Regions from separate parts of the Pseudomonas sp. GW822-FHT04H02 genome, predicted to be linked through region 1. Evidence: predicted binding sites of a transcription regulator. Region 1 holds the regulator's gene; each other region holds the start of a gene.
What was found. The regulator FliA, encoded in region 1, starts transcription of late flagellar genes. The targets are predictions, from matches to a motif close to CTAAAGTTTNNNNNNNNNNNGCCGNTAA.
Positions count from the first base shown of each region.

Region 2: the regulator FliA is predicted to act here: its motif matches at 8,295-8,322, upstream of AC1RMG_RS27255 (methyl-accepting chemotaxis protein).
Region 3: the regulator FliA is predicted to act here: its motif matches at 3,642-3,669, upstream of motA (flagellar motor stator protein MotA).

Region 1 covers NZ_JBXAMM010000002.1:1,075,429-1,085,401, reverse strand. Annotated here, with positions in the region: gene AC1RMG_RS11800 (flagellar motor protein) at 1-107, opposite strand, end outside; gene AC1RMG_RS11795 (protein-glutamate methylesterase/protein-glutamine glutaminase) at 107-1,228, opposite strand; gene AC1RMG_RS11790 (chemotaxis protein CheA) at 1,276-3,561, opposite strand; gene AC1RMG_RS11785 (protein phosphatase CheZ) at 3,574-4,362, opposite strand; gene AC1RMG_RS11780 (chemotaxis response regulator CheY) at 4,393-4,764, opposite strand; gene fliA (RNA polymerase sigma factor FliA) at 4,930-5,670, opposite strand; gene fleN (flagellar synthesis regulator FleN) at 5,667-6,497, opposite strand; gene flhF (flagellar biosynthesis GTPase FlhF) at 6,616-7,938, opposite strand; gene flhA (flagellar biosynthesis protein FlhA) at 7,950-9,973, opposite strand, start outside.
Region 2 covers NZ_JBXAMM010000007.1:134,165-144,137, reverse strand. Annotated here, with positions in the region: gene ccoO (cytochrome-c oxidase, cbb3-type subunit II) at 1-580, opposite strand, end outside; gene ccoN (cytochrome-c oxidase, cbb3-type subunit I) at 580-2,022, opposite strand; gene ccoP (cytochrome-c oxidase, cbb3-type subunit III) at 2,521-3,462, opposite strand; gene AC1RMG_RS27275 (cbb3-type cytochrome oxidase subunit 3) at 3,459-3,689, opposite strand; gene ccoO (cytochrome-c oxidase, cbb3-type subunit II) at 3,693-4,301, opposite strand; gene ccoN (cytochrome-c oxidase, cbb3-type subunit I) at 4,312-5,736, opposite strand; gene AC1RMG_RS27260 (alpha/beta family hydrolase) at 5,836-6,531, shown strand; gene AC1RMG_RS27255 (methyl-accepting chemotaxis protein) at 6,700-8,265, opposite strand; gene AC1RMG_RS27250 (CPBP family intramembrane glutamic endopeptidase) at 8,483-9,274, opposite strand; gene acnA (aconitate hydratase AcnA) at 9,452-9,973, opposite strand, start outside.
Region 3 covers NZ_JBXAMM010000006.1:228,927-238,899, forward strand. Annotated here, with positions in the region: gene serB (phosphoserine phosphatase SerB) at 1-223, shown strand, start outside; gene asd (archaetidylserine decarboxylase) at 295-1,155, opposite strand; gene rhdA (thiosulfate sulfurtransferase) at 1,174-1,989, opposite strand; gene AC1RMG_RS25685 (HDOD domain-containing protein) at 2,033-3,571, opposite strand; gene motA (flagellar motor stator protein MotA) at 3,738-4,589, shown strand; gene motB (flagellar motor protein MotB) at 4,593-5,693, shown strand; gene rsgA (small ribosomal subunit biogenesis GTPase RsgA) at 5,746-6,777, opposite strand; gene orn (oligoribonuclease) at 6,886-7,428, shown strand; gene AC1RMG_RS25710 (trimeric intracellular cation channel family protein) at 7,546-8,160, shown strand; gene queG (tRNA epoxyqueuosine(34) reductase QueG) at 8,142-9,221, opposite strand; gene AC1RMG_RS25720 (NAD(P)H-hydrate dehydratase) at 9,285-9,973, shown strand, end outside.

The sequences.
Region 1 (9,973 bases):
GCCGCCGGACCGTTGGCCAGGGCCGACAGGTGCCCCCCCTCAAGGTAGTTGCCACCGATGATGGCGACAAACGCCATGATGATCCCGATAAGGCTGAGCACATCCATCAGAGACAGGCCTCGACCAGGTGCCGGCCGATGTCGTCCAGGCTGTACACCGCATCCGCCAGGTTGGCCTTGACGATGGCCATTGGCATGCCATAGATCACACAGCTGGCCTCGTCCTGGGCCCAGACCGCACTGCCGCCCTGCTTGAGCAGACGCGCGCCTTCGCGACCGTCGGCGCCCATGCCGGTGAGCACCACCGCCAGAACTTTGTCGCTGTAGGACTTGGCCGCAGAGCCGAAGGTGATATCCACGCACGGCTTGTAGTTCAAGCGCTCATCGCCCGGGAGAATCTTCACCGCACCGCGACCGTCGACCATCATCTGCTTGCCGCCAGGCGCCAGCAGCGCCAGGCCTGGACGCAGGATGTCGCCATCCTCGGCTTCCTTGACGCTGATGCGGCAGAGCTTGTCCAGACGCTCGGCAAAGGCCTTGGTGAAGGCCGCCGGCATATGCTGGATCAAGACGATGGGGGCCGGGAAGTTGGCCGGCAGCTGGGTCAGGACCCGCTGCAGCGCCACCGGGCCGCCTGTGGACGTACCAATGGCCACCAGCTTGTAGGCCTTGCGCTTGGGTGCCGGCGAATTCGCACTGGCCGCCGGCGCCGCTGCGCGGGCCGGAGTCGGTGCGGGAGCTGGCGAGCGCGAACTGGCGAAGCTCGAAGGAGCAGGTGCCGGAGCACTCGCCGGCTGCGGTGCCGGAGCACTGTAGCTGCTGAAGCGCCGATTGCTGCGCGAAATACTGTGGACCTTCTCGCACAGCAACTGCTTGACCTTCTCGGGATTGCGCGAGATGTCCTCGAAGTTCTTCGGCAGAAAGTCCACCGCCCCGGCATCCAGCGCATCGAGGGTAACTCGGGCGCCTTCGTGGGTCAGGGAGGAGAACATCAGGACCGGCGTCGGGCAGCGCTGCATGATGTGCCGCACTGCGGTGATGCCATCCATCATCGGCATCTCGTAGTCCATGGTGATCACGTCCGGCTTGAGCGCCAGGGCCTGATCGATCGCCTCTTTACCATTGGTCGCCGTGCCGACGACCTGGATATTCGAATCCGCTGAAAGAATTTCCGAGACGCGGCGGCGGAAAAAACCCGAATCGTCCACCACCAGGACTTTGACTGCCATAAACACTCCGTTAGGTGGGGCGAGGCCAACCGCCCCTCCCCGCCGAATCAAATACGCCGTGCGGCGTAACGCTTGAGCATGCTCGGAACATCGAGGATCAGAGCAATGCGGCCGTCACCGGTAATGGTGGCGCCGGACATGCCCGGGGTTCCCTGAAGCATTTTGCCCAAGGGCTTGATGACCACTTCTTCCTGGCCCACCAGTTGATCGACGACAAAGCCGATCCGCTGGGTACCCACCGAAAGGATCACTACGTGGCCCTCGCGCTGCTCTTCATGAGCGGCGGAACTGACCAGCCAGCGTTTGAGGTAGAACAGGGGCAACGCCTTGTCGCGCACGATCACCACTTCCTGGCCGTCCACCACGTTGGTGCGCGACAGGTCGAGGTGGAAGATCTCGTTGACGTTGACCAGCGGGAAAGCGAATGCCTGGTTGCCGAGCATGACCATCAGTGTCGGCATGATCGCCAGGGTCAACGGCACCTTGATGACGATCTTCGAGCCCTGGCCCTTGGTCGAATAGATGTTGATCGAACCATTGAGCTGGGAAATCTTGGTCTTCACCACGTCCATGCCCACACCGCGACCGGACACATCGGAAATCTCGGTCTTGGTGGAGAAGCCCGGGGCAAAGATCAGGTTGTAGCACTCGGTATCGCTCAGGCGGTCGGCGGCGTCCTTGTCCATCACGCCGCGCTTGACGGCGATGGCGCGCAACACGTTCGGGTCCATGCCCTTGCCGTCATCGGAGATCGACAGCAGGATGTGGTCGCCTTCCTGTTCCGCCGCCAGTACCACCTTGCCGCCACGGGACTTGCCCGAGGCTTCGCGCTCTTCCGGCGATTCGATGCCGTGGTCCACCGCGTTGCGCACCAAGTGCACCAGCGGGTCGGCCAGGGCTTCTACCAGGTTCTTGTCGAGGTCGGTTTCTTCCCCCACCAGCTCCAGGTTGATCTCTTTCTTGAGCTGCCGGGCCAGGTCGCGAACCAGGCGCGGGAAGCGCCCGAAGACCTTCTTGATCGGCTGCATGCGGGTCTTCATCACCGCGGTCTGCAGGTCGGCAGTCACCACGTCGAGGTTCGACACGGCCTTGGACATGGCTTCGTCGCCGCTGTTGAGGCCCAGGCGCACCAGGCGGTTACGCACCAGCACCAGCTCGCCCACCATGTTCATGATTTCGTCCAGGCGCGCGGTATCGACACGCACCGTGGTTTCCGCTTCGCTGGCAGGCTTTTCCGCCGGCGGGGCCGCAGCGGCGGCGCGAGCCGGTGCCGGTGCCGCAGCAGGAGCAGCGGCAGCTTTCGGCGCCTCGGCCTTGGGCTCGGGCTTCTTCGCCGCCGGCTTGGCGACGGCAGCAGTGGCCGCCGCAGCCGGAGCCGCAGTGGCCGCGGCTGGCTTGGCCGCACCCGGGGTTTCGGAGAATTTGCCCTTGCCGTGCAACTCATCCAGCAGGGATTCGAATTCGTGATCGGTGATCAGGTCGCTGCCGGCTGCGGCTGCGCTTGGTGCGGCTGCGGCAGGAGCGGCAGGCGCCGCCGCCACGGCCGAATCCAGGGCCTCCACGGCGAAGTTGCCCTTGCCATGCAACTGGTCCAGCAATGCTTCGAATTCATCGTCGGTGATCTCATCACCTGCGCCAGCCGCACCACTGGTGGCACTGGCCGCGGCCGGTGCCACGGCATCCGGGGCGAACTGGCCCTTGCCGTGCAACTGATCGAGCAGGGATTCGAACTCGGCGTCGGTGATTTCATCGCTGGCCGGCTCGCCCTGGGCCGCAGGTGCGGCGGCAGGCGCTGCTTCGGCTTCGGCCTTGGCGGCATTCAGCGAGTCGAGCAACAGCTCGAATTCGTTATCGGTGATGTCCCCTGCCGGGCTTTCTTCGGCCACAGGCTCGGCAACCGGCTCAACCACCTCTTCCACAGCAGGTGCTGCAGGCTCGGCACCGGCAGGTTCGGCCAGGCGCGCCAGGGCCGCCAGCAACTCCGGTGTGGCAGCGGTGATTTCGGTGCGCTCACGGACCTGGCTGAACATGCCGTTCACCGCGTCCAGAGCTTCAAGCACCACGTCCATCAGTTCCGAGTCGACTCGCCGCTCACCCTTGCGCAGGATGTCGAAGACGTTCTCGGCGATGTGGCAGCACTCCACCAGCTCATTGAGCTGGAGGAAGCCGGCGCCCCCTTTAACAGTGTGAAAACCGCGAAAAATTGCATTGAGCAAGTCCGCATCATCCGGCCGGCTTTCCAGCTCGACCAGTTGTTCGGACAGTTGCTCTAGAATCTCGCCGGCCTCAACCAGGAAATCCTGAAGGATCTCTTCATCGGCGCCGAAGCTCATTAATGGGTGCTCCTAGAATCCAAGGCTGGAAAGCAAATCGTCTACATCGTCCTGACCGGACATAACGTCTTCCCGTTTATCGGCATGAATCTGCGGACCTTCACCCTTGGCGAGATGTTTTTGCGGATCTTTTTCAGCGAGGATCGATTCACGGTCATGTTCGATACCGGCGAAACGATCGACCTGGCTGGCCATCAAGACGAGTTTGAGCAGATTGCTTTCGACTTCCGTGACCAACTGGGTCACACGCTTGATCACCTGACCGGTCAGGTCCTGGTAATCCTGCGCCAGCAGAATGTCGTTGAGGTGGCCGGAAACGGTACGGGTTTCCTGTTCGCTGCGCGTCAGGAAACTGTCGACCCGGCGCGCCAGCTCGCGAAACTCTTCAGCGCCGACCTCGCGCCGCATGAAGCGCCCCCAGTCTGCGCTCAAGGCCTGGGCTTCAGTGCTCAGGCCGTTGACCAGCGGGGTGCTGCTCTCCACCAGGTCCATGGTGCGGTTGGCTGCGGCTTCCGTCAGCCGGACCACATAGGACAGGCGCTCAGTGGCATCCGTGATCTGTGAAACTTCCTCGGCTTGCGGCATGTGCGGGTCAATCTGGAAATTGACGATCGCGCTATGCAGCTCGCGGGTGAGCTTGCCCACTTCCTGGTACAGGCCGCGGTCACGGGTCTGATTGAGCTCATGGATCAATTGCACCGCTTCGCCGAACCGGCCCTTTTCAAGGCTCTCGACCAGTTCCAGCGCATGTTTTTTCAGGGTCGACTCAAAGTCGCCCAGTGAAGATTCGTTATGCTCCATAGCTCCCCCGTGGCGGAATGGCTACGCGTCTCAACCGATGCGTTCGAAGATTTTTTCGATCTTCTCTTTCAACGCCTGAGCCGTGAATGGTTTGACGACATAGCCGTTTACGCCGGCCTGGGCAGCTTCGATGATCTGCTCGCGCTTGGCTTCAGCAGTCACCATCAATACCGGCAGGTGCTTGAGTTTTTCATCGGCGCGCACGTGGCGCAGCAGGTCGATACCGGTCATGCCCGGCATGTTCCAGTCCGTTACCAGAAAGTCGATGCTCCCGCTGTTGAGTACCGGAATGGCGGTAGTGCCATCGTCGGCCTCGACCGTGTTGGTGAATCCCAGATCACGCAACAGGTTCTTAATGATCCGCCGCATCGTTGAAAAGTCATCAACGATGAGGATTTTCATGTTCTTGTCCAATTCGACCTCCAAGCAGTCTTAAACGCATCCAGCACCTGAACGCGCCATTCAATCAATCCGGCATAACACACAACGACTGCATGGAGCACATACTGCAAGACCGGTGCAGCGCTTGCTTCACCGGTCCTGAACGCAGTGTCCCCACACTGCCTGTCAGCGCGCTCGCCACTCCCCCAAACGCCCCCGCAAACGGGCTGCGCACTGGCTGTGTAACTGGCTGACCCGCGATTCGCTGACCCCCAGGACCTCACCGATTTCCTTGAGGTTCAGCTCTTCGTCGTAGTACAGCGCCAACACCAGTCGCTCGCGCTCCGGCAAATTGGCAATCGCATCCGCCAACGCGGCCTGGAAGCGTTCATCCTCCAGGTCCCGTGACGGCTCGAGATGAGCACTGGCGCCATCCTCATGCAGCCCTTCATGCTCGCCGTCCTGCAACAGGTCGTCGAAACTGAACAGGCGGCTGCCCAAGGTGTCGTTCAAAATCCCGTAATAATCGTCGAGACTCAATTGAAGTTCGGCCGCAACTTCATGATCTTTAGCGTCACGACCGGTTTTAGCTTCAATTGCGCGAATCGCATCACTGACCATGCGCGTATTACGGTGCACCGAACGCGGTGCCCAGTCGCCTTTACGAACCTCGTCGAGCATCGCCCCACGGATACGGATACCCGCGTAGGTTTCGAAACTCGCCCCCTTGCTCGCGTCGTATTTGGTCGACACTTCGAGCAAACCGATCATCCCGGCCTGAATCAGGTCTTCTACCTGAACACTGGCCGGCAACCGCGCCAGCAGGTGATAGGCAATACGCTTGACCAGAGGCGCGTAGCGCTCGATCAATTCGTACTGGCTGTCACGCGCCGACTTCTTGTAGAGGTTGTAGCCACTGGCAGTCATAGCACCGGTCCCGCTGTTTGATGCACTAGCCGCTCGACAAAAAACTCCAGATGCCCGCGTGGGTTCGCCGGCAACGGCCAGGTATCGACTTTTTGCGCGATGGCCTTGAACGCCAATGCACACTTCGAACGAGGAAAGGCTTCATAGACCGCACGCTGCTTTTGCACGGCCTTGCGTACGCTTTCGTCGTAGGGAACTGCGCCGACGTATTGTAAGGCCACGTCCAGGAAGCGATCCGTGACCTTGGTCAATTTTGCAAACAGGTTGCGACCTTCCTGAGGGCTCTGAGCCATGTTGGCCAGGACCCGGAAACGGTTCATGCCGTAGTCGCGGTTGAGCAGCTTGATCAGCGCGTAGGCGTCCGTGATCGAGGTCGGCTCGTCGCACACCACCAGCAGTACTTCCTGGGCCGCGCGGACAAAGCTGACTACCGAGTCACCAATACCCGCAGCGGTGTCGATCACCAGCACATCGAGATTGTCGCCGATATCGCTGAAGGCCTGGATCAGGCCAGCGTGCTGCGCGGGGCTCAGGTGCACCATGCTCTGGGTGCCCGAGGCGGCCGGTACGATGCGGATGCCTCCAGGGCCCTGGAGCAGCACATCGCGCAGTTCGCAACGACCCTCGATGACGTCGGCCAGGGTATGTTTCGGAGTCAGGCCCAGCAGGACATCGACATTGGCCAGTCCCAGGTCGGCATCCAGCAGCAAGACCCGCCGGCCGAGCTCAGCCAGAGCCAGGGACAAGTTCACTGACACATTAGTCTTGCCGACGCCACCTTTGCCGCCGGTCACCGCAATCACCTGTACGGGATGCATGCTGCCCATGTTCTTTCTTTACCTTGTCTTACTTAGACGGGGCCACATAACTGGCTGCGCGTTCACCATTGGAACAATGCATGGCAGACCATCGATGTAGATACACTGCAATCTATTCATGATTACCTCAGCCAACCCGTTTGGACGGGCTGTGGTAAAGGTCAGCGAACATGTCGGCCATGGCTTCCTCGCTGGGTTCTTCCTGCATCTGTACGCTTACCGCGCGACTCACCAGCTGATGCCGGCGAGGCAGGTGCAGATCGTCAGGAATCCGCGGACCATCAGTGAGATAGGCAACCGGCAGTTCATGACTGATGGCCAGGCTCAGCACTTCGCCAAGACTGGCTGTTTCATCAAGTTTAGTCAGGATGCAACCGGCCAGGCCGCAGCGTTTGTAGCTGTGGTAGGCGGCGGTCAGCACCTGTTTCTGGCTGGTGGTAGCCAGTACCAGATAGTTCTTCGCACGAATGCCACGACCGGCCAGGCTCTCCAGCTGCATGCGCAACGCCGGATCGCTGGCCTGCAGGCCGGCGGTATCGATCAGCACCACGCGCTTGCGCAGCAGCGGATCCAGTGCCTGGGCCAGGGACTGGCCCGGGTCCACATGGGTCACCGACACATTGAGGATGCGCCCCAGGGTCTTGAGCTGCTCCTGGGCGCCGATGCGGTAGCTGTCCATGCTCACCAGGGCAATGTTCTGCGCCCCGTACTTGAGCACGTAGCGCGCCGCCAGCTTGGCCAGGGTGGTGGTCTTGCCCATGCCGGCCGGGCCGACCATGGCGATCACACCGCCCTCTTCCAGAGGCTCGACTTCCGGGGTCTGGATCATTCGCGCCAGGTGCGCCAGCAACATGCGCCAGGCCTGACGGGGTTCGTTGATTTCGGTAATCAGTGCCAGCAGGTCGCGGGCCAGCGGGCCCGACAGGCCGATGCGCTGCAGGCGACGCCAGAGGTTGGCCTGCTCCGGACGGCTGCCCTGCAACTGGCTCCAGGCCAGGGAGCCGAGCTGCACTTCCAGCAGTTCGCGCAGACCGTTGAGCTCGAAACGCATCGAGTCCAGCGCCCGCGTATCGGCAGGTGGCGCTGCAGGAGCCGGCGCCGGGCGCGGACGCTCGGTCAGGGTCGGCTCGATCAGGGGCTCGGCCGCGGTCAACGGCAGGCCGGCGAACAGCTGGCGATTGGTGATCGAGGCACTGTCGCCCTCGCCCCGCAGGCTCAGTTCGGCCTGGGCGGTGACAATCCGCGACTGGGTCTTGCGCAGCTCGTCCTCGAGTTCCATGTTCGGAACCCGTGGCGACAAGGCCGACAACTTGTAATCCAGCGCAGCCGTCAGCTCGACACCGCCGGCGATCCGCCGGTTGCCGATGATGGCGGCTTCAGCGCCCAACTCATCACGAACCAGTTTCATGGCCTGACGCATATCGGCGGCGAAAAAACGCTTAACTTGCATAACCCACTACCTCAGCCGTTGGGCCCTACTGTCGCAACGATGGTCACTTGCTTGTTGTCCGGAATTTCCTGGTACGCCAGCACATGCAAACCCGGGACGGCGAGACGGCCGAACCGCGAGAGCATGGCGCGGACCGGCCCCGCTACCAACAGAATCACCGGTTGACCTTGCATCTCTTGACGCTGCGCCGCATCGATCAGCGAACGCTGCAGCTTCTCTGCCATGCTTGGCTCCAGCAGAACGCCTTCTTCCTGGCCTTGTCCTGCCTTCTGCAGACTGCTGAGCAAAATTTGTTCCAACCTTGGCTCCAAGGTGATCACAGGCAGCTCAGACTCAGTGCCTACAATGCTTTGGACGATGGCACGAGACAATCCGACGCGTACCGCGGCAACCAAAGCGGCAGTATCTTGACTCTTGGCGGCATTGTTGGCGATGGCTTCGGCAATGCTGCGGATGTCGCGTACCGGCACCTGCTCGGCCAGCAGCGCTTGCAGGACCTTGAGCAACTGCGACAGCGACAGCACGCCCGGCACCAATTCCTCGGCCAGCTTCGGCGAACTCTTGGACAACACTTGCAGCAACTGCTGGACCTCTTCGTGGCCGATCAGTTCGCTGGAGTGCTTGTACAGAATCTGGTTCAAGTGGGTGGCGACCACGGTACTGGCGTCCACCACGGTGTAGCCCAGGGACTGCGCCTGCGGCCGTTGGCTGATTTCGATCCACACCGCTTCCAGACCAAAGGCCGGGTCCCGAGCGGAGATGCCGTTGAGCGTGCCATAGACCTGCCCCGGGTTGATCGCCAGCTCGCGATCCGGATAGATCTCCGCTTCGGCCAGGATCACCCCCATCAGGGTCAGGCGGTAGGCGCTCGGCGCCAGGTCCAGGTTGTCGCGGATATGCACCGTGGGCATGAGAAAGCCCAGGTCCTGGGAGAGCTTCTTGCGCACCCCCTTGATCCGCGCCAGCAATTGCCCGCCCTGGTTGCGATCCACCAGGGGAATCAGGCGGTAACCGACTTCCAGGCCGATCATGTCGATCGGCGTCACGTCGTCCCAACCCAACTCCTTGGTTTCCAGGGCACGGGCCGGGGAAGGCAGCAGGTCCTGTTGACGCTGGACCTCTTCCAGAGCCTTGACCTTGACCTGGTTCTGTTTTTTCCAGACCAGGTAAGCGGCGCCACCGGCCACGGCCGCCAGGCTGAGGAAGGAGAAGTGCGGCATGCCCGGCACCAGCCCCATCACGGCCATCAGGCCGGCTGCCACCGCCAGCGCCTTGGGCGAAGCGAACATCTGGCGGTTGATCTGCTTGCCCATGTCTTCGGAACCCGAAGCCCGGGTCACCATGATCGCCGCCGCAGTGGACAGCAACAGTGATGGCAATTGCGCCACCAAACCGTCACCGATGGTCAGCAAGGCGTATACCCGGCCCGCATCGCCAAAGCTCATGTTGTGCTGGAAGATACCGACGGCCATGCCGCCGATCAGGTTGATGAACAGGATCAGCAAACCGGCGATGGCGTCACCGCGCACGAATTTGCTGGCACCGTCCATGGAACCGTAGAACTCGGCCTCCTGGGCCACTTCGAGACGGCGCAGCTTGGCCTGGTTCTGGTCGATCAGGCCGGCGTTCAAGTCAGCATCGATGGCCATCTGCTTGCCGGGCATGGCGTCCAGGGTGAAGCGCGCGCTCACCTCGGAAATACGGCCGGCACCCTTGGTCACCACCACGAAGTTGATGATCATGAGGATCGCAAAGACCACGATACCGACCACATAGTTGCCGCCGATCACCACCTCACCGAAGGCCTGGATCACCTTACCGGCAGCGGCGTGGCCCTCCTGGCCATGGAGCATCACCACCCGGGTCGAGGCCACGTTGAGCGCCAGGCGCAGCAGCGTGGCCACCAGCAGAATGGTGGGGAACACGGCAAAGTCCAGCGGCCGCAGGGCGTACACGCACACCAGCAGAACCACGATCGACAAAGCGATGTTGAACGTGAAGAACACGTCCAGCAGGAACGCCGGGACCGGCAACA
Region 2 (9,973 bases), on a different contig from region 1:
GGCCTTGCAGATAGGCCACCAGCGCGTCCATTTCGGTTTTGCCCTTCACGGCATCCTTGGCACCGGCGATGTCTTCGTCGGTGTAAGGGACGCCGAGCGTGCGCAAGACTTCCATTTTCTTCGCGGTGTCTTTGCCGTCGAGCTTGTTTTCTACGAGGAACGGATAAGCCGGCATCTTCGACTCGGGCACCACGTTGCGCGGGTTGTACAAGTGCGCACGCTGCCAGTCATCGGAGTAACGACCGCCCACTCGGGCCAGGTCCGGGCCGGTACGCTTGGAACCCCACAGGAACGGGTGGTCCCAGACGCTCTCACCAGCTACCGAGTAGTGACCATAGCGTTCGGTTTCAGCGCGGAACGGACGGATCATCTGCGAGTGGCAGCCGACACAGCCGTTGGCGATGTAGACGTCGCGGCCTTCCAGTTCCAGTGCGGTACGCGGCTTCATGCCTTCCACCGGCTTGTTGGTGACGTCCTGGAAGAACAGCGGGACGATCTGGGTCAGGCCGCCGATGCTGACGGCGATGACCATGAAGAAGGCCAGCAGGCCAATATTCTTCTCGACTACTTCGTGCTTCATCAGTGAGCTCCAACTACAGCGATCTGAGCAGCGGCTTCAGCTTCAGCCGGGTTCGAGGCGCGAACGGTACGGAACACGTTGTACGCCATGATCAGCATGCCGGTGGCGAAGAACGCACCGCCCAGAGCACGGACGATAAAGCCCGGGTGGCTGGCTTGCAGCGCTTCGACGAAGGAGTAGGTGAGGGTGCCGTCATCGTTGATTGCACGCCACATCAGGCCCTGGGTGATGCCGTTGACCCACATCGAGGCGATGTAGAGCACGGTACCGATGGTAGCCAGCCAGAAGTGGGTGTTGATCAGGCCGATGCTGTGCATCTGCTGACGACCGAAGACTTTCGGGATCAGGTGGTACAGGGCGCCGATGGAGATCATCGCTACCCAGCCCAGAGCGCCGGCGTGTACGTGGCCGATGGTCCAGTCGGTGTAGTGCGAGAGCGAGTTGACGGTCTTGATCGCCATCATCGGACCTTCGAAGGTCGACATGCCGTAGAACGCCAGGGACACCACCAGGAAGCGCAGGATCGGGTCGGTGCGCAGCTTATGCCAGGCGCCCGAGAGGGTCATCATGCCGTTGATCATGCCGCCCCAGCTTGGCGCCAGCAGGATGATCGACATGGCCATGCCCAGGGACTGGGCCCAGTCCGGCAGCGCGGTGTAGTGCAGGTGGTGCGGACCGGCCCAGATGTACAGGGTGATCAGCGCCCAGAAGTGCACGATGGACAGGCGATAGGAATAGATCGGACGCTCGGCCTGCTTGGGTACGAAGTAGTACATCATCCCCAGGAAGCCGGTGGTCAGGAAGAAGCCCACGGCGTTGTGGCCGTACCACCACTGGATCATCGCATCAGTCGCGCCGGCATAGGCTGAGTAGGACTTGAAGAAGCTGACCGGCAGGGAAGCGTGGTTGACGATGTGCAGCATCGCGGTCACCACGATGAAGGCACCGTAGAACCAGTTGCCCACGTAGATGTGCTTGGTCTTGCGCTTGGTGATGGTGCCGAAGAATACCAGGCCGTAGGTGACCCAGACGATCGCCAGCAGGATAGCCAGGGGCCATTCCAGTTCGGCGTATTCCTTGGTGGTGGTGTAACCCAGTGGCAGGGTCACGATCGCGCCGACGATCACCGCTTGCCAACCCCAGAAGGTGAAGGCCGCGAGGCTGTCGGAAATCAGTCGCGTCTGGCAGGTTCGCTGCACGACATAGTAAGAGGTGGCAAACAATGCACATCCACCGAAGGCGAAGATCACCAGGTTGGTGTGCAGCGGGCGCAGGCGTCCAAACGTCGTCCACGGCAGACCGAAGTTCAACTCCGGCCATACCAGTTGTGAGGCGATGAAGACACCGAGCCCCATGCCAAGGATCCCCCAGACCACCGTCATGATGGCGAACTGGCGGACTACCTTATAGTTATAAGCAGTCGGACTGATTGCTGTGCTCATTCTAAGGTTCCACGGTTTGGGTGTTTTATTAGGGATAAAAATCGGTCGCAAGTATGGAGAAAGCAGGGGGTCATTGCAACGCGCTATGACCTGGGTCAATGCGTTCCATGCCTGATTCTGCGGCCTTTCCCTATGCCGAGTAGGGACAAAAAATTGCCCTCGGACAAGCTGTCGCCATGGACAGGAAACGGGGGGTGTCAGGTCGGTTGTAACCGGGTGTGTGGAAGCTGATGGATCAGCTGACAGGCGGTAAGAGAGTCGACAGCCGGTATAAACCAGCCTTTGCGGCCTGTCATCGAGCAGAAGCTTCGAACGTCACGGATACCGTTGGCCTGTGACCAGCCCGTGCCAGTCCCCATCGGGGCAAGCTTAGACCTGAATCAGATGAGTGCAAACGCGCTGTGGGAGAGGGTGCGACACTTGGTCGCAAAGGAGCGGGAGGTTGAACCACGAGCGGCAAGCTGCAAGTCGGGAACCCGCAGCTTGCCGTGACTCGTCTTACTGGGTGTTTTCAGCCTGTGGCTTGTTGCCGTGGGAGAGGCTGTAAACGTAGGCGGCCAGCAGTTGCACCTTGTCATTGCCGAGCAGTTCGCTCTGCGCTGGCATGTGGCCCTGGCGACCATGGCGGATGGTCTGTTGCAGTTGGGCCAGGCTGGTGCCGTAGATGAAGCCGGCGGGCTGGGTCAGGTCGGGCGCGCCCATGATCTGGGTGCCTTTGCCGTCAGCGCCGTGGCAGGCTACGCAGGTGGTGCTGAACGCTTGCTGTCCGGCTACCAGGTCGGCATCGCTGTCGGCTGGCAGGGGCAGGCCGGCCAGGTCATGGCGAACGTAAGCTGCCACGTTCTTCACGCCTGCTTCCTTGAGCACTTCGCCCCAGGCCGGCATGGCCGCCATGCGGCCGCCCATGATGGTGGCCTTGATGGTGTCGGCGCTGCCGCCCCACCGCCAGTTGTCGTCCGCCAGGTTCGGGAAGCCGAAGGCACCCTTGGCGTCGGAACCGTGGCAGACCGAGCAGTTGGAGGCGAACAGGCGTCCGCCCATTTTCAGCGCTTGCGGGTCCTTGGCCACTTCTTCCACCGGCATGGCCGCGAATTTGGCGAAGATCGGACCAAACTTCACGTCCGCCTTGGCCATCTCCTTTTCCCATTCCTTGGTCTGGGTCCAGCCGTCTTCATAGCCCGGCAGGATGCCTTTCCAGTTGCCCAGACCCGGGTAGAGGATCAGGTAGCCAACGGAAAACACCAGGGTCCCGGCGAACAGCAGGAACCACCATTGCGGCAGGGGGTTGTCGTACTCCTCGATGCCATCGAAGGCGTGGCCCATGGTCTGGTCGACACTGCCCTTGGTCTCGCCCTTGCGGGTGCCGACCAGCAGCCAGGTCAGGCCGATCAGGCTGCCAATGGTCAGTACGCAGATCCACGTACTCCAGAAGGTGGTCATGGCCGAATGCTCCTTGTTGCAGGCTCTTGAGGTTGAGCGTCATCAGTTGTGTTACCGGCCGGTGCCGTGCCCGGCATCGGGTCATCGGCGAAGGGCAGCAGGCGGGCCTGGGCAAACTCGGGATTGCGCTTTGAGTTGAACACCCAGATCGACAGGCCGATGAAGGCGATCATCACCACCAGGGTCCCGAGGCCGCGGATCATGCCGCTATCGAGTTCAAAACCCATGGCTCACCTCTTGCTCTTGATCGAAGTGCCAAGCACTTGCAGGTAGGAGACCAGGGCGTCCATTTCGGTCTTGCCCTTGAGCGTGGCGGTGGCGCCGGCGATGTCTTCGTCGGTGTACGGCACGCCCAGGGTGCGCATGACCTTGAGCTTGGTTTCGGTGTGGCTGCTGTCCACCGGTGCGGTCACCAGCCATGGGTAGGCCGGCATCTTCGACTCGGGCACCACGTTGCGCGGGTTGTACAAGTGCGCACGGTGCCAGTCATCGGAGTAGCGACCGCCCACCCGGGCCAGGTCCGGACCGGTACGCTTGGAACCCCACAGGAACGGGTGGTCCCAGACGCTTTCACCGGCCACCGAGTAGTGACCATAACGCTCGGTCTCGGCGCGGAACGGACGGATCATCTGCGAGTGGCACTGTACGCAGCCTTCGCGGATGTAGATGTCGCGGCCTTCCAGCTGCAGGGCGGTGTAGGGCTTCATGCCTTCCACCGGCTTGTTGGTGACGTCCTGGAAGAACAGCGGGACGATCTGGGTCAGACCGCCGATGCTCACCGCGAAGACCATCAGCAGCATCAGCAGGCCGACGTTTTTCTCAATCGTTTCGTGTTTCATGGCGGACTCCTCAGGCCATCTGCGCAGCGGCGTTGACTTCGGCTGGCACTGCGGCACGCACGGTGCGCCAGGTGTTGTAAGCCATCAGGAACATGCCGCTGAGGAAGATCGCACCACCCACTAGTCGCACGATGAAGCCTGGGTGGCTGGCCACCAGGGTTTCGACGAAGGAGTAGGTGAGAGTGCCGTCCTCGTTGACCGCACGCCACATCAGGCCCTGGGCGATACCGTTGACCCACATCGAAGCGATGTAGAGCACGGTGCCGATGGTAGCCAGCCAGAAGTGGGTGTTGATCAGGCCGGTGCTGTACATCTGCTCGCGGCCGAAGACTTTCGGGATCAGGTGGTACAGCGCGCCGATGGAGATCATCGCTACCCAGCCGAGGGCGCCGGCGTGTACGTGGCCGATGGTCCAGTCGGTGTAGTGGGAGAGGGCGTTGACGGTCTTGATCGCCATCATCGGACCTTCGAAGGTCGACATGCCGTAGAACGCCAGGGATACCACCAGGAACCGCAGGATCGGGTCGCTGCGCAGCTTATGCCAGGCGCCCGAGAGGGTCATCATGCCGTTGATCATGCCGCCCCAGCTTGGTGCCAGCAGAACAAGCGACATCACCATCCCTAAGGACTGAGCCCAGTCCGGCAGCGCGGTGTAGTGCAGGTGGTGCGGACCGGCCCAGATGTACAGGGTGATCAGTGCCCAGAAGTGCACGATCGACAGGCGATAGGAGTACACCGGGCGCTCGGCCTGCTTGGGTACGAAGTAGTACATCATCCCCAGGAAGCCCGCGGTCAGGAAGAAGCCCACGGCGTTGTGGCCGTACCACCATTGCACCATCGCATCGGTCGCACCGGCATACACCGAGTAGGACTTGGTGAAGCTGACCGGCAGTTCCAGGTTGTTGACGATATGCAGGATGGCCACGGTGATGATGAACGCGCCGAAGAACCAGTTACCCACATAGATGTGCTTGGTCTTGCGCTGCATCAGGGTGCCGAAGAACACGATGGCGTAGGCCACCCAGACAATGGTGATCAGAATATCGATCGGCCATTCCAGTTCGGCGTATTCCTTGGAGCTGGTGTAGCCCAGTGGCAGGCTGATGGCCGCCAGGAGGATCACCAGTTGCCAGCCCCAGAAGCAGAACGCGGCGATTTTCGGCGCGAACAGCGTGGTCTGGCAGGTGCGTTGCACCGAGTAGAACGAGCTGGCAAACAGCGCACAGCCGCCGAAGGCGAAGATCACCGCGTTGGTGTGCAATGGCCGCAGACGGCCGAAGCTGGTCCACGGTAAGTCGAAGTTGAGTTCGGGCCAGACCAACTGGGCAGCGAGAAAAACCCCGAGCCCCATGCCGACGATGCCCCACACCACCGTCATAATGGCGAATTGGCGGACCACCTTGTAGTTGTAGGCGGTACTGATAGAAGTGTTCATGGTTCCCCATCCACGGTTCAGTTGAAGTGAAAGCGACTGCGCACGGCAAGGCGCGCTCACTTCGTCTGGAGTTATAGGCAGACTAAAAGCGAGGCAAGCATGAGCAATGAGCACAAGGCCAGTATTGACGGGGGTCAATGGGCGCAGTGTGTGCGGGAACGGGGCTGGTTGTGGGATGTCGCGCAGGGCGTCGAGGCGCAGTCGGCGCCGACGCTGATCCTCGCCCATGGCGCCGGCGCGCCCATGGACAGTGGGTTCATGAATGACATTGCTGTACGCCTTGCGGGACATGGGGTGAACGTCTTGCGCTTCGAGTTTCCCTACATGGCCCAGCGGCGCCTGGACGGCGGCAAACGCCCGCCCAACCCGGCGCCCAGGCTGCTGGAATGCTGGCGCGAGGTGCATGCCCTGGTGCGACCTTATGTCACTGGGGTGTTGGCGGTGGGCGGCAAGTCCATGGGCGGGCGCATGGCCAGTTTGCTGGCTGATGAACTGCAGGCCGATGCATTGGTGTGCCTGGGCTATCCGTTCTATGCCGCCGGCAAACCGGAAAAACCGCGGGTGGCGCATCTGGCCGATCTGTCAGTGCCGAGCCTGATCGTGCAGGGCGAGCGTGACGCCCTGGGCAATCGCCAGGCGGTCGAGGCCTATACATTGGCAGCCAGTATCGAGTTGTACTGGCTAGCGGCCGCTGATCACGATCTCAAGCCCCTGAAGGCCTCGGGTTTCAGCCATGAGCAGCATCTGGAATCTGCGGCGCTCAAGGTTGCTGCCTTCCTGAAAGCGCTGAGCTGATCCTGCAGGAGCGAGCTTGCTCGCGAAACGTTCACCCGGCCTTCGAATTTGGAGCGCGGTGAAGATTTATCGCGAGCAAGCTCGCTCCTACGGTTGTCGGGTGGATTTGCGGGCATAAAAAAACCGGAAGCCTTGGCTTCCGGTTTTTTGTTGCCGGCCCTAGGGGGCTTAGCGGTTGAAGCGCTCCACCAGCGAGTACTGGGTGTGTGCGGTGCGGGTCAGCGCTTCGCTGAGCTCGGCCGAATGCTGGGCCTGCTCCGAAGTCTGGTCCGCCAGTTGCGCGATGGTGCTGATGTTGCGGCTGATCTCTTCGGCCACCGAGCTTTGCTCTTCGGTGGCGGCAGCGATCTGGGTGGTCATGTCGGTGATGTTGGCCACCGCTTCGCTGATGCCCACCAGTGCCTGGTCGGCTTCCAGAACCCGGGCCACGCCTTCTTCGGCCTGACGATGACCGGCGTCCATGGTCTGCACGGCGGTGGCGGCTGTCTGCTGCAGCTTGGCGATCAGGGTATGGATCTGCCCGGTGGACTCACTGGTGCGCTGTGCCAACTGACGCACCTCGTCGGCCACCACGGCAAAGCCGCGGCCCATTTCACCGGCGCGGGCGGCTTCGATGGCTGCGTTCAGGGCCAGCAGGTTGGTCTGGTCGGCAATGCCTTTGATCACGTCGACAACGCCGCCGATTTCGTCACTGTCCTTGGCCAGTTGGGTTACTGTCAGCCCGGTTTCGCCCACCACCACCGACAGGCGCTGGATGGCTTCGCGGGTTTCCCCGGCGATATCGCGGCCACGGCCGGTCAGGCGATTGGCTTCCTGGGTTGCGTCGGCGGTGCGTTGCACGTGGCTGGCCACTTCCTGGGTGGTGGCGGCCATCTGGTTGACCGCGGTGGCCACCTGTTCGGTCTCGACCCGTTGGCGCTCCAGGCCGCTGGAGCTGTTGTGGGCCAGGGTGTCGGACTGGCGGGCCTGCTCGTTGAGGTGCTCGGCCGTGTCCTGCAGGCGGGTCAGGCAGGTCTTCAGGCGCGCTTCCTGGCTCAGGATCGACATCTCCAGGCGGGCCTGGGCGCCGCGGCTGTCGGTGTACATCTGAGCGATCAGCGGGTCGGAGGTGGTCTGCTCGGCCAAGCGCAACAGGCGCTTGAGGCCGCGCTGCTGCCAGCTCAGGCCCAACAGGCCCAGGGGCACCGAGAGCGCGGCGGCCAGGGCGAAGCCCCAGTGGGAGTTGAGCCAGGCACCGATCATGAAGCTCAGCTGGCTGACCAGGATGAACGGCAGCCAGTCCTGCAGCACCGGTAGCCACTTGTCGCGCTTGGGAATGGCCGACTTGCCGGTGTTGATGCGCTGGTAAAGCGCTTCGGCGCGGCGCACCTGTTCGGCGGTGGGCTTGACCCGTACCGATTCATAGCCCACCACCTGGTTGCCTTCGAACACTGGGGTCACATAGGCGTTGACCCAGTAGTGGTCGCCGGTCTTGCAGCGGTTCTTGACGATGCCCATCCATGGCAAGCCTTGTTTCAAGGTGCCCCACATGTGCGCGAACACGGCCGCGGGCACATCAGGGTGACGGACCAGGTTGTGCGGTGCGCGAACCAGTTCTTCACGGGAGAACCCACTGATCTCGACAAAGGCGTCGTTGCAGTAGGTGATCACGCCTTTGGCGTCGGTGGTGGAAATCAACCGTTGTTGAGCCGGGAAGGTACGTTCGCGCTGAGTGACAGGCTGGTTATTACGCATGGTTTTTCAATCCGCAAGGCTTTGATAGGTTGTCGGCCGCTTCAACCGATTATTGAAATTATTTTTCAATAATCGGCTCTGGGTCTCATTGGCAGAATGTGTCGCTTGCAAAAAGCGCCGGCAGGTTTCAGCCGGCGTTGGCGAGGGGCTAATCATTGACCTTCTTCCTTGGCAGTCAATAGTCCTGAAGTACTGGTTTGGTAAAACAGCTGGCGGGTTATCCGGCCAGCATCGGGTAGGTGAAGAGGCCGAAATGCAACAGGTTGAGACCGAAGTGAGTGGCTATCGCCGCCCCCAGGCCGCCAAAACGATAGGCCAGACCGTAGCCGACGCCGGCGATGCCTGCCAGTAGGGTCCATTGCCACCCCGCGCCCAGGTGCACCAGGCCGAACAGCAGCGCCGCGCACAGCAGCGCCAGGTTCTCGCCGTAGGGCAGGGCCTTGAAGCGCCGGCTCAGGCCACCCTGGATATAGCCGCGGAACAGCGCCTCTTCCACCAGGGTCACCAGCAGCAGGTTGTTCAGCACCCAGAGCCACGCCTGCTCCGGCCATTTCGGCGCCCAAGTGATCATGCCCATTAGCAGCGCGCCGCCCAGTGCGGCTACCGCACACAGAGTCAGAGCCGCGGCGGTGGCATACAGCGACAGGCGCAGTGAGCGCCGCCCGACTATCCACGGGCATACCAGCAGCAGCCAGAAGCCGATCAGCGGCTTGTCCTGGTTCAGGTACAGGGAGAAGGGCACGGCATCGTCGGTGAAGCGTTGCGGGTCGATGGCCCGGCCATTGTAGAACCCGGGCAGCCAGTGCATGGCCAGGGCCAGAGCGAGCACCACGAACAGGCCGTGGCCCAGGTACTGGCCGACGCGGCTGCGTTGCTGGCGCACGGCAAAGCCGGCAGCCAACAGCAGCAAGATCGACAGGGCGGCCAGCAGGCCCAGTTGCCCGTAGCTCAGGGCCAGTGCGTAGCCAATGGAAAGAAGTGCCAGGTACATCCATGGCAGAGCAGTCATGGGGAATCCTTGTTGCGTAAGAATGGGTATTGCAGAGACGTAGTACTGCGCCGGATCTGTAGTCGCCATTGCGACCGGTGAGTCAGATTTGGCGGGCGCGCAGTATAACCACCTCGTCCTGGCACGGCAGCCCAATGCAAAACACCGCCCGAAGGCGGTGTTTTTTTTCAGGCAGCGTCAGGAGGCAATCAGTTGCCGCAGAACGTAGTGCAGGATCCCGCCGGACTTGAAGTATTCCACTTCATTCAAGGTGTCGATGCGGCACAGCACCTCGATCTTCTCCTGGCTGCCATCCTCACGGGTGATCACCAGGGTCAGGTTCATCCGCGGCGTCAGTTCCGTACCGCTGAGGCCGAGAATGTCCAGGGTTTCCTTGCCGGTCAGCTTCAGGCTCTTGCGGTTCTGGTCCAGCTTGAACTGCAAGGGCAGGACGCCCATGCCCACCAGGTTGGAGCGGTGGATACGTTCGAAGCTTTCGGCGATCACTGCCTTGACTCCCAGCAGGTTGGTGCCTTTGGCCGCCCAGTCGCGGCTCGAACCGGTGCCGTATTCCTGGCCGGCGATCACTACCAGCGGCGTGCCGTCGGCCTGGTAGCGCATGGCTGCGTCATAGATCGCCAACTTCTCGCCGGTGGGAATGTACAAGGTGTTGCCACCTTCCTCGCCGCCGAGCATTTCGTTGCGAATGCGGATGTTGGC
Region 3 (9,973 bases), on a different contig from region 1:
TCTGCTGCGTGAGCTGGCGCACAAGGAAGGCCTGCGCCTGGAGCAGACCATCGCTGTCGGCGATGGCGCCAACGATCTGCCGATGCTCGGCATTGCCGGCCTGGGCGTGGCATTCCGCGCCAAGCCGCTGGTCAAGCAGTCGGCCAAGCAGGCGATCTCGACCCTGGGCCTGGATGGCGTGCTGTACCTGCTGGGGTTCCGTGACCGCGACGGGCAGCTCTGAGCCGCCGGAAAATCCCCGCCCATAAAAAACGCCGCTGATCAGCGGCGTTTTTTATGTCCGGCATTCAGGCCTCAAGCCTTGGGCAGGCCCAGGCCCTGGCCCATCCGCACGGGCGAGCCGGCAGCCAGCTCTTGGGCCCACTGCACCTGGTCCGGGCCAAACAGCACGATGGCCGTGGAGCCCAGCTTGAAGCGGCCCATTTCGGCGCCTTTCTCCAGGTGGATCGGAGCGCGGGCGGCTTCGTCGTAGCGCACGGTCTTGAGTTCGCGCTTGGGCGGCGTTACCAGGCCGGCCCAGACGGTTTCGATCGAAGCGACGATCATCGCGCCCACCAGCACCAGCGCCATCGGGCCGCGCTCGGTATCGAAGATGCACACCACGCGCTCGTTGCGTGCGAACAGCTCGGGTACGTTTTCAGCGGTAGTCTGGTTGACCGAGAAGATCCGGCCCGGCACATAGACCATTTCCCGCAGGGTGCCGGCCAGGGGCATGTGCACCCGGTGGTAGTCCTTGGGGGAGAGGTAGATGGTGGCAAAGTCGCCGCCCATGAACGGCTGTGCCAGGGCCGGGTCACCGCCCAGCAGTTCCAGCACGCTGTAGCTGTGGCCCTTGGCCTGGAACACTCGGCCGTGTTCGATCGGGCCCAGTTGGCTGACCGCGCCGTCGGCAGGGCTGAGCACCGCGCCCGGGGTCGGGTCCAGCGGCCGCGCGCCGTCTTTGAGGGCGCGGGTGAAGAAGGCGTTGAAATGCTCGTAGGCGGTCACGTCCTCGACCTGGGCCTCGGACATATCCACTTGATACTGCTTGGCGAACCAGCGGGTGAAGGCATTCTTGAACCAGCGCACGCGGCACTCGGCAATGCAGCCGGCCAGGCGCGACAGCAGGTGATGAGGCAGCAGGTACTGGCTGATGATGAACAAACGCTTTTTCATTGGGTGTCCTTAAAAACCTTAAATCTCTACGGGCGTATCGGGATGATTGCCCCATTCGCCCCAGGAGCCGGCGTAGCCCTTGACCCGTGGGTAGCCCAGCGCCTTGGCCACCAGATAGGTGAAGCCGGAGCGATGGTGGGTCTGGCAGTGGGTGATCACTTCTTTGTCTTTGCTGATGCCCAGGTCCGCAAGGATCTGTGGCATGTCGCGGCGGATGCGCAGGTGGCGTGCCTGATCCATGCCGGCGGTCCATTCGAAATTCACCGCGCCGGGGATATGCCCGCCCTTGGCTGCCAGGACTTTTTCGCCGGAGTACTCCAGCGGTCCGCGGGCGTCCCAGATCACCAGGTCCGCCGCGCCGAGACGGCTTTGCAGGTATTCGCGGGTGGCGGTGGGCTCGTCATGCAGGGCCAGCGCCACGGGGCCGCCGACCGCGGCCGGCACTTCGGTAGACACGGGCAGGCCTTCCGCCAGCCAGGCCGGCAGGCCGCCGTCGAGGTAGTGGTAGCGGTGGTGGCCGATCACGTCCAGCAGCCAGATGAAGCGCCCGGCCCAGCCACCGCCTTCATCGTCGTAGACCACATAGACCGCGTCCGGGTTGTGCCCGAGTTCGCCGAACAGCGTTTCAAGCGCCGCTTGCGGCGGCAGCAGCCCGGGAGCCGGCGCCTGGCCCAGCTGAGTGCGCTTGGGGTCGACGAAGCGCGCCCCGGGAATATGCCCGGTTGCATAGCGGGCAGCGCTGGTCAGGTCGACCAGGATCAGTTCGCGGGCGTTCAGGCGGGCGAGCAGGTCGCTCGGTTCAATGACCAGCGGCAAGCCAGAGAAGTCAGACATGTCAGGTCCCCAGGGCGCAAAGGGAAGGATTGTAGCGCAAGCGTCATTGGCTGCGGTTGGTAAAGCTGTGCAAGGCTTTTTCGATGCACTGGGCGGTCTTGCCGAAGGCCTGGACGCTGATTTCCGAGAACGGCACGCCGCCCTGGTCGGCGATCGCCAGCATCAGTACCCGGCCATTGCACGACAGTGAGCGGATCAGCAGGTGTTCGCCGCGAAACAGCTGGCGCAGCGAGCTTGGCAGGTGAGGGGCGAACTGGGCCCGGTTGGCCGGGGTCAGGCGGATCTGCGCGGATTTTTCCAGCAGGCGTTGCAACAGCGGGCTCTGCTTGGCCTGCAGGGTCAGGCTGGCCGCTTCCCTGGGCATGCCGTAAAGCTGTTGCACTCGCAGGTGGCTCAGGCTGCGATCGACCATCAGCAGCATGACCCGATGCATGCCGCACGCCGCCAGGGCATCCCGGGCAAAGCCGGTAAGGTGCACGGCGTTGGTAAAGGGGCTGGGGTCCAGCAACAGTTCGCCGCAGAGCTTGCGCCACTTGGCCAGTTCCAGTGCGGTGGGCGCCGGGGCTGGTTGTTCGCCGTGATGCAGGCGTCGGGCATCCCAGGGCCAGAGCAGGGCCTGGGCCGGGTGCCAGAGATCGGGCTGGGTGTCGTTGCGGGCGCTTTGTACGGCCTGTTGGTGCAACTGTTGCTGGACCTGGTCCAGGGGGATCTGCAGATAAAGAGCGGTAAGGTTCTGCCAGCGCCGGCCATGGGGGCTGTTCCAGGACTGTTGCGCCGCCAGCGCCAGGCCGTTGGCCAGCAACACAGTGTTGGCCGGCTGGTTCAGCCAGCGCCGCAGGTCCGGTTCAGCGTCCAGGCGTTGTTGCTGGCGCAGCGGGTTGTCGCTGTCGCGGGCAATCAGCATGACCTTGGCCAGCAGGTGCTGCTCCTGGGTCAGCAGGCGATAGCCCTGCTGGACCCAGATCGGCAGGTGCCAGGCCAGGACCAGGGCCTGGCACATTTCCATCAGTCGCACTCCGAACAGTTGCAGTTCAACGTCGTGTGCGGATTCGTGCTTGTAGATGACCCGCAGTTCCCACTCTTCCAGCAGCTTGGGATAGACCAGGGCCATGGCCCAGAGCGGCGAGAGAAACAGCAGGCTGCCCCAGTGGATGTCCTGCCAGAGTCGCGCCAGGCGTCCGGCAAAGAAGCCATTGGCTTGCTGGCTGGCGTGCTGGCTGATCAGCTGGAACTGGCGCAATGCCTGGGGGATCTGCTCTTCAGGCAGCGTCGGCAGTTGCTCGAGCAACTCCTCGGTACGCTTGAGGCCCAGGCGGTTGACCGCGATCTCCAGGTTTTCCGCCGGTTCGCTCATGCTGCCGTGGGAATGCCGGTTGGCTTCGCGGATCACGCTCAAGGCCAGTGCCGGGCTGTTTTGCATCAGATCGACAATCTCCCGCAGCGAGCTGCGGTTGTTGGCAATGGCGCGGCAGACCCGGTCATGGCTGGCCTGGGGCACCGGCAGGCGCACGCCATTGAGGAGCTTTACCCAGGCGTCGAGAGAGGCGGGCGGAGAATGTGGGACGCTGGTTTCATTAGACATGGTCGGGCGCAATCATCGTCTGCTGTGAACACGCCCAGAGCGGGCCAAACTGGCTTTTCGCCTTAACTGGCTATAGTCTGGCGCAGTTTTGCCGATAAGTAGAAGAAGAGTTTTAAGAACTTCCGAATATGACCTTGAACCCGACTCAATAAGTACTCCCCTACCTATGGCTAAAATTATCGGCATCATCGTCGTATTCGCGAGCGTGCTCGGCGGATACGTGCTTTCCCACGGCAAAATCGCGGCACTGATCCAGCCTTTCGAAGTGCTGATCATCGGCGGCGCAGCCTTTGGCGCATTCCTCCAGGCCAACCCGGGCTATATGACGATGCACGTCGTCAAGAAATCCCTGGGCATGTTCAGCTCGCGCTTCACCCACACCTTCTACCTGGAAGTGCTGGGCCTGATCTACGAGATCCTCAACAAGAGTCGTCGCGAAGGCATGATGGCCATCGAAGGCGATATCGAGGACGCCGCGGCCAGCCCGATTTTCGCCAAGTACCCGGCGGTGCTCAAAGATGAACGCATGACCGCCTTCGTCTGTGACTATCTGCGCATCATGTCCTCCGGCAACATGGCTCCCCACGAGCTGGAAGGCCTGTTCGACATGGAGCTGTTCAGCCTCAAGGAAGACCTCGAGCATCCATCCCATGCGGTCAACGGGATTGCCGACGGCATGCCCGGTTTCGGTATCGTCGCGGCGGTATTGGGGATCGTGGTGACCATGGCCTCCCTGGGCGATGGCGACCAGAAGTCCATCGGCCTGCACGTAGGCGCGGCGCTGGTGGGTACCTTCTTCGGTATTCTCGCGGCCTATGGTTTCTTCGGCCCGCTGGCCCACTCCCTGGCCCACGACGCCAAGGAAGAACTGAACGTCTACGAAGCCATCAAGGCGTCGCTGGTGGCCTCGGCTTCCGGCATGCCGCCGTCCCTGGCCGTGGAGTTCGGGCGCAAGGTTCTGTACCCGGCGCACCGTCCTAGCTTCGCCGAGCTGGAACAAGCGGTTCGCGGTCGCTAAGTCATGGAAAATAATCAGCCGATTATCATCAAGCGCGTCAAGCGCTTCGCTGGCGGACATCACGGGGGCGCCTGGAAAATCGCCTTCGCCGACTTCGCCACGGCGATGATGGCGTTCTTCCTGGTGTTGTGGCTGCTGTCCACGGCCACCCCGGAACAGAAGATCGCCATCGCCGGTTACTTCAAGGATCCGATCGGCTTCTCGGAAAGCGGTACGCCCTACATCATCGACCTGGGCGGCTCTCCTGAGCTGGCGCCGGACAACACCCTCAACCCCGAGATCAAGTCCCAGCCACAACCGGACAAGGTCACGGTGGATGCCGACCAGGTGGAGGGCATGGCCGAGCAGGTCGAGCGCGAGCGTCTCGAGTTGCTGTTGCAAGAGTTGCAGAACAAGGTTGAAGAAAACCCGCAACTGCAGAAGTTCAAGGACCAGATCCTCTTCGAGATCACCCCGGACGGCCTGCGGATCCAGATCATGGACGCCGAGAACCGGCCGATGTTCGACTCTGGCAGTGCACGTCTGAAGCCGTATTTCGAAGACATCCTGCTGGCCATGGCTGACACCATCAAGACCGTGCCGAACAAGATCAGCATCAGCGGTCACACCGACGCCAAGCCCTATTCGGGCACTGGCGACTTCGGCAACTGGGAACTGTCGGCCAACCGGGCCAACGCTGCGCGTCGGGCGCTGGTGGCGGGTGGTTATCCTGATCCGCAAGTTGCGCGTGTGGTGGGCTTTGCTTCGTCGGCTCTATTCGATCGCAAGGACCCTTTCAACCCGGTCAACCGGCGCATCGATATCGTCGTGCTGACCAAGAAGGCCCAGCGTGCCATCGAGGGTGAGCAGACCGATCCCAATGCTCCGGTACCGACCCAGGGTAGCGGTGCTCCCGGTGAAGTACCGGGGGCGGCAGCCGACCCGAATGCCTTGCCGCCCGGTAGCGAACCGCTGCCGGCGCACGAGGTGCGTCAACGTATGAATATCTTCGAGGACGGTGTGCTGAAGATGGACGAGCAGGGTGCGGCGGGCCAGTCTTCCGCTCCGGCTCCGGCTCCCACTGCTCCGGTGGCGCCGCCCGCTACGCCGGGCACGGCGAAGTGACAAACGACAAGGCCGCGAAGATCGCGGCCTTGTCGTATCTGGGTCAGGTCAATCAGTAACTGTTGTCTGGCAGGCTGGCGAGGATCGAGCGGTAGCTGTTCATCCGTTGCTGCTGGATCCGCCCGTCTTCCAGGGCCTTGAGCAAGGCACAGCCCGGCTCGCGATCGTGCTTGCAATCGCGGAAGCGGCAGGTGCCCAGCAAGTCATTGAACTCGATGAACCCGGCCTCGACATCGGCGCGGCTGACATGGCCGAGGCCGAACTCACGGATACCGGGGGAGTCGATCAGCTCACCGCCACCGGGGAAGTGGAACAGGCGCGCGGTCGTGGTGGTGTGAGTGCCCTGGCCGGAGAACTCCGACAGCGGGCCGACGCGGGTTTCGACTTCCGGCAGCAGGCTGTTGACCAGGGACGACTTGCCCACCCCCGACTGGCCGACGAATACACTGATGCGCCCGTCCAGCAGGGCTTGCAACTGCTCCATGCCGTCGCCGTGATGAGCCGAGACCTCCAGCAGCGGGTAGCCCAGCTGGCGGTAGACCGCGAGCAGGGCGTTGAGCGCAGGGGCGTTCTGCTCATCGATCAGGTCGGCCTTGTTCAGCAGCAGCAACGGCCGGATTCCAGCATGCTCGGCGGCTACCAGGTAGCGGTCGATCAGGTTGGCGTGGGGCTCTGGCATGGGCGCAAACACGATCACGATCATGTCGACGTTGGCGGCCACCGGCTTGAGTTGGCCGCGGCTGTCCGGGCGGCACAGCTCGGTGCTGCGCGGCAGTTGCGCGACGATCACCCCGATGCCCTGGTTGCCGGCGCGCCAGACCACCTGGTCGCCGGTCACCAGGGCCGGCAGGTTGGCCCGCAGGTAGCAGCGGAACACCTGGCCGGCCGTTTCGCCTTCGCGAGCCTCGACTTCGACCTGGACGCCGAAGTGGGCGATGACCAGGCCGGTCTGTTCCGGGCCCAGGTCGCCACCTTCCAGCGCCTCGACGGCAGAGGACTCGCGTTTGGCGGCGCGGGCGGCGCGCTCACCCTGGATCTTTTCGATGCGCCAGTTTTGGCGGCGATTGAGCTGGCGTTTGGCCATTGGTGTTCCGTGTCGATAATTACGGCGGATAGGTAAAACGGCGGCGAGTTTAGCACGCCGGGCAGGCCCTCTAGGCTAAACTGCGCAACTACGCCGAGGAGCCCACCCATGCAAAACCCGCAGAACCTGATTTGGATCGACCTGGAAATGACCGGTCTGAACCCTGACACCGACGTCATCATCGAGATGGCCACCATTGTCACTGACAGCAACCTCAACACCTTGGCTGAAGGACCGGTCATCGCCATCCACCAGAGCGACGAGATCCTCGCCGGCATGGATGAATGGAACACCCGCCAGCACGGCGGTTCCGGTCTGACCCAGCGGGTTCGCGAAAGCCGCATCAGCATGGCCGAAGCCGAAGCCCAGACCATTGCCTTCCTGGAACAGTGGGTGCCCAAGGGCAAATCGCCGATCTGCGGCAACAGCATCTGCCAGGACCGGCGCTTCCTGTACCGCCACATGAAGGCTCTGGAAAGCTACTTCCACTACCGCAATCTGGACGTCTCGACCCTCAAGGAACTGGCCGCCCGCTGGGCGCCGGACGTGCGCGACAGCTTCAAGAAAGGCAGCACCCACCTGGCCCTGGACGATATTCGCGAGTCCATTGCCGAGCTCCAGCACTACCGCAAGCACTTCATCAAGTTCTGACCCACAGGCGCCGACTTGCCGGCGAACGGGCGCCCGCTGCGACTCGGCGCCCGTACCCGCCCCCTTTTGGTGCCCGCTTCAACTGAGTAGACTGCGCGCCTTCCTGCAAGGACCGCCATCATGCTGTTGATGCTTTATCTGATTGCCATTACCGCCGAGGCCATGACCGGCGCCCTGTCTGCCGGCCGGCGCGGCATGGACTGGTTCGGTGTGGTGCTGATTGCCTGCGTCACCGCACTCGGCGGCGGTTCGGTGCGTGATGTGCTGCTGGGCCACTACCCGCTGACCTGGGTCAAGCACCCGGAATACCTGGTGCTGACCTCGGTGGCGGCGTTGGTGACGATCTTCATCGCGCCCTTGATGCGTCACCTGCGCTCGCTGTTTCTGGTGCTCGACGCCGTGGGCCTGGTGGCCTTTACCCTGATCGGCTGCATGACTGCCCTGGAAATGGGCCACGGCATGCTGGTGGCTTCAGTCAGTGGGGTGATCACCGGGGTCTTTGGCGGCATCCTCAGGGACATCTTCTGCAACGATATCCCGCTGATCTTTCGCCGCGAGCTGTACGCCAGCGTGTCCTTCGCCGCGGCCTGGTGCTACATGCTGTGCATCTACCTGCAACTGCCCAGCGAGCAGTCGATCCTGGTCACCCTGTTCGGCGGCTTTCTATTGCGCCTGCTGGCGATCCGTTTTCACTGGGAAATGCCCAAGTTCGTCTACAACGACGAACACTGACGGTTGGCGTGCTGGTCCAGGGCCCATTGCACATGTTCGCGAACCAGTTCCGAGGGGTAGTCCTGGCGGGCCTTGAGGGCTTCCAGCACCGGAATGCTAGAGGGTGCGTTGCCCAGGCCCACCGCCAGGTTGCGTAGCCAGCGCTCGTAGCCGGCGCGGCGCAAGGGTGAACCTTCGGTATTGCTGAGGAATTTGTCCTCGTCCCACATGAACAGCTCTGCCAGTTCGGCATTGTCCAGGTTGTGCCGGGGCTTGAAGTCGCCCTCGGCCGTTGAGCGGGCGAAGCGATTCCAGGGGCAGACGATCTGGCAGTCATCGCAGCCGAATACCCGGTTGCCGATCAGCGGGCGCAGGTCTTCGGGGATGGCGCTTTTGAGCTCGATGGTCAGGTAGGAAATGCAACGTCGGGCATCCAGCACATAGGGGCCGACGAAGGCGTTGGTCGGGCAGATGTCCAGGCAGGCGGTGCAGCGGCCGCAGTGCTCCGTGGCGTGGGGCGCGTCCACCGGCAGGGGCAGGTCGACGAACAGTTCGCTGAGGAAGAAGTAGCTGCCGGCTTTGCGATTCAGCACCAGGGTGTTCTTGCCGATCCAGCCGAGCCCGGCCTGTTCGGCGATGGCTTTTTCCAGCACCGGAGCGCTATCGACGAAGGCGCGGTAGCCAAAGGGGCCGATGGCTTGCTGGATGCGCTCGGCCAGTTGCTGTACGCGCTTGCGGATCAGCTTGTGATAATCGCGCCCCAGGGCATAGCGCGAAACGTAGGCCTTGGAAGGCTGGGCCAGGCGCTGGGCCATCTGGGTGTCGCCGGGCAGGTAGTCCATGCGCAGCGAAACCACCCGCAGGGTGCCAGGCACCAACTGGTCGGGATGGGAGCGTTTGCTGCCGTGGGCGCCCATGTATTCCATCTCGCCGTGGTAGCCGGCGGCGAGCCAGCGTTCCAGGTGCTGCTCATGCTCGGCCAGGTCCAGGCCGCTGATGCCGACTTGTTGAAAGCCCAGTTCGCGGCCCCAGTCCTTGATCGATTGGGCGAGAGCGGGAAGATCCTGGGTAATAGCGGGCATGAGGCGAGAGAAACCGGGGCTGAGGTGCGTATAATTCTGCCAGACATCGGAGCTCGAAGACGCATGCCGCAGACAAAACACCCGCTACCTGACGTTCAGTTGCTGACTTCTGGCTATTTGCCACATCTGAATGGACGACTTCGCGATGCCCACAAGGGCCAGTTCGGCCACCTGTTGCTGATTGGGGGCGATCGAGGTTTTGCCGGCGCCGCCTTGCTGAGTGCGGAAAGTGCCTTGCGCAGTGGCGCGGGGCTGGTGTCCCTGGCGACCCGCAGTGAGCATGTGGCTGCCGCTGCGGCGCGCTTACCGGAGGTCATGACCCAGGGCACTCATTCGGCCAACCAGTTGATGGGGTTGCTGGCTCGGGCCACGGTGCTGGTGGTCGGGCCGGGGTTGGGGCAGGGCGCCTGGGGGCGCAGTCTGCTGTCGGCGGCGGCCAATGCGCCGTTGCCCCAGGTGTGGGATGCCGATGCCTTGAACCTGCTGGCCGAGGGCGGGCTGCAACTGCCTGCCGCGAGTGTCATCACTCCCCATCCGGGAGAGGCGGCGCGGCTGCTGGGTATCTCCAGCGCCGAGGTGCAGGCGGATCGCCCTGCAGCGGCCCTGGCGTTGAGCAAAAAATACGCAGCGGTTGCGGTACTCAAGGGGGCCGGTAGCCTGATCGCCACTGCCGATGGGCGGCTGGCCCGCTGTGACGCCGGGCATCCGGCGATGGCCACGGCAGGCTTGGGTGATGTGCTGGCTGGCCTGAT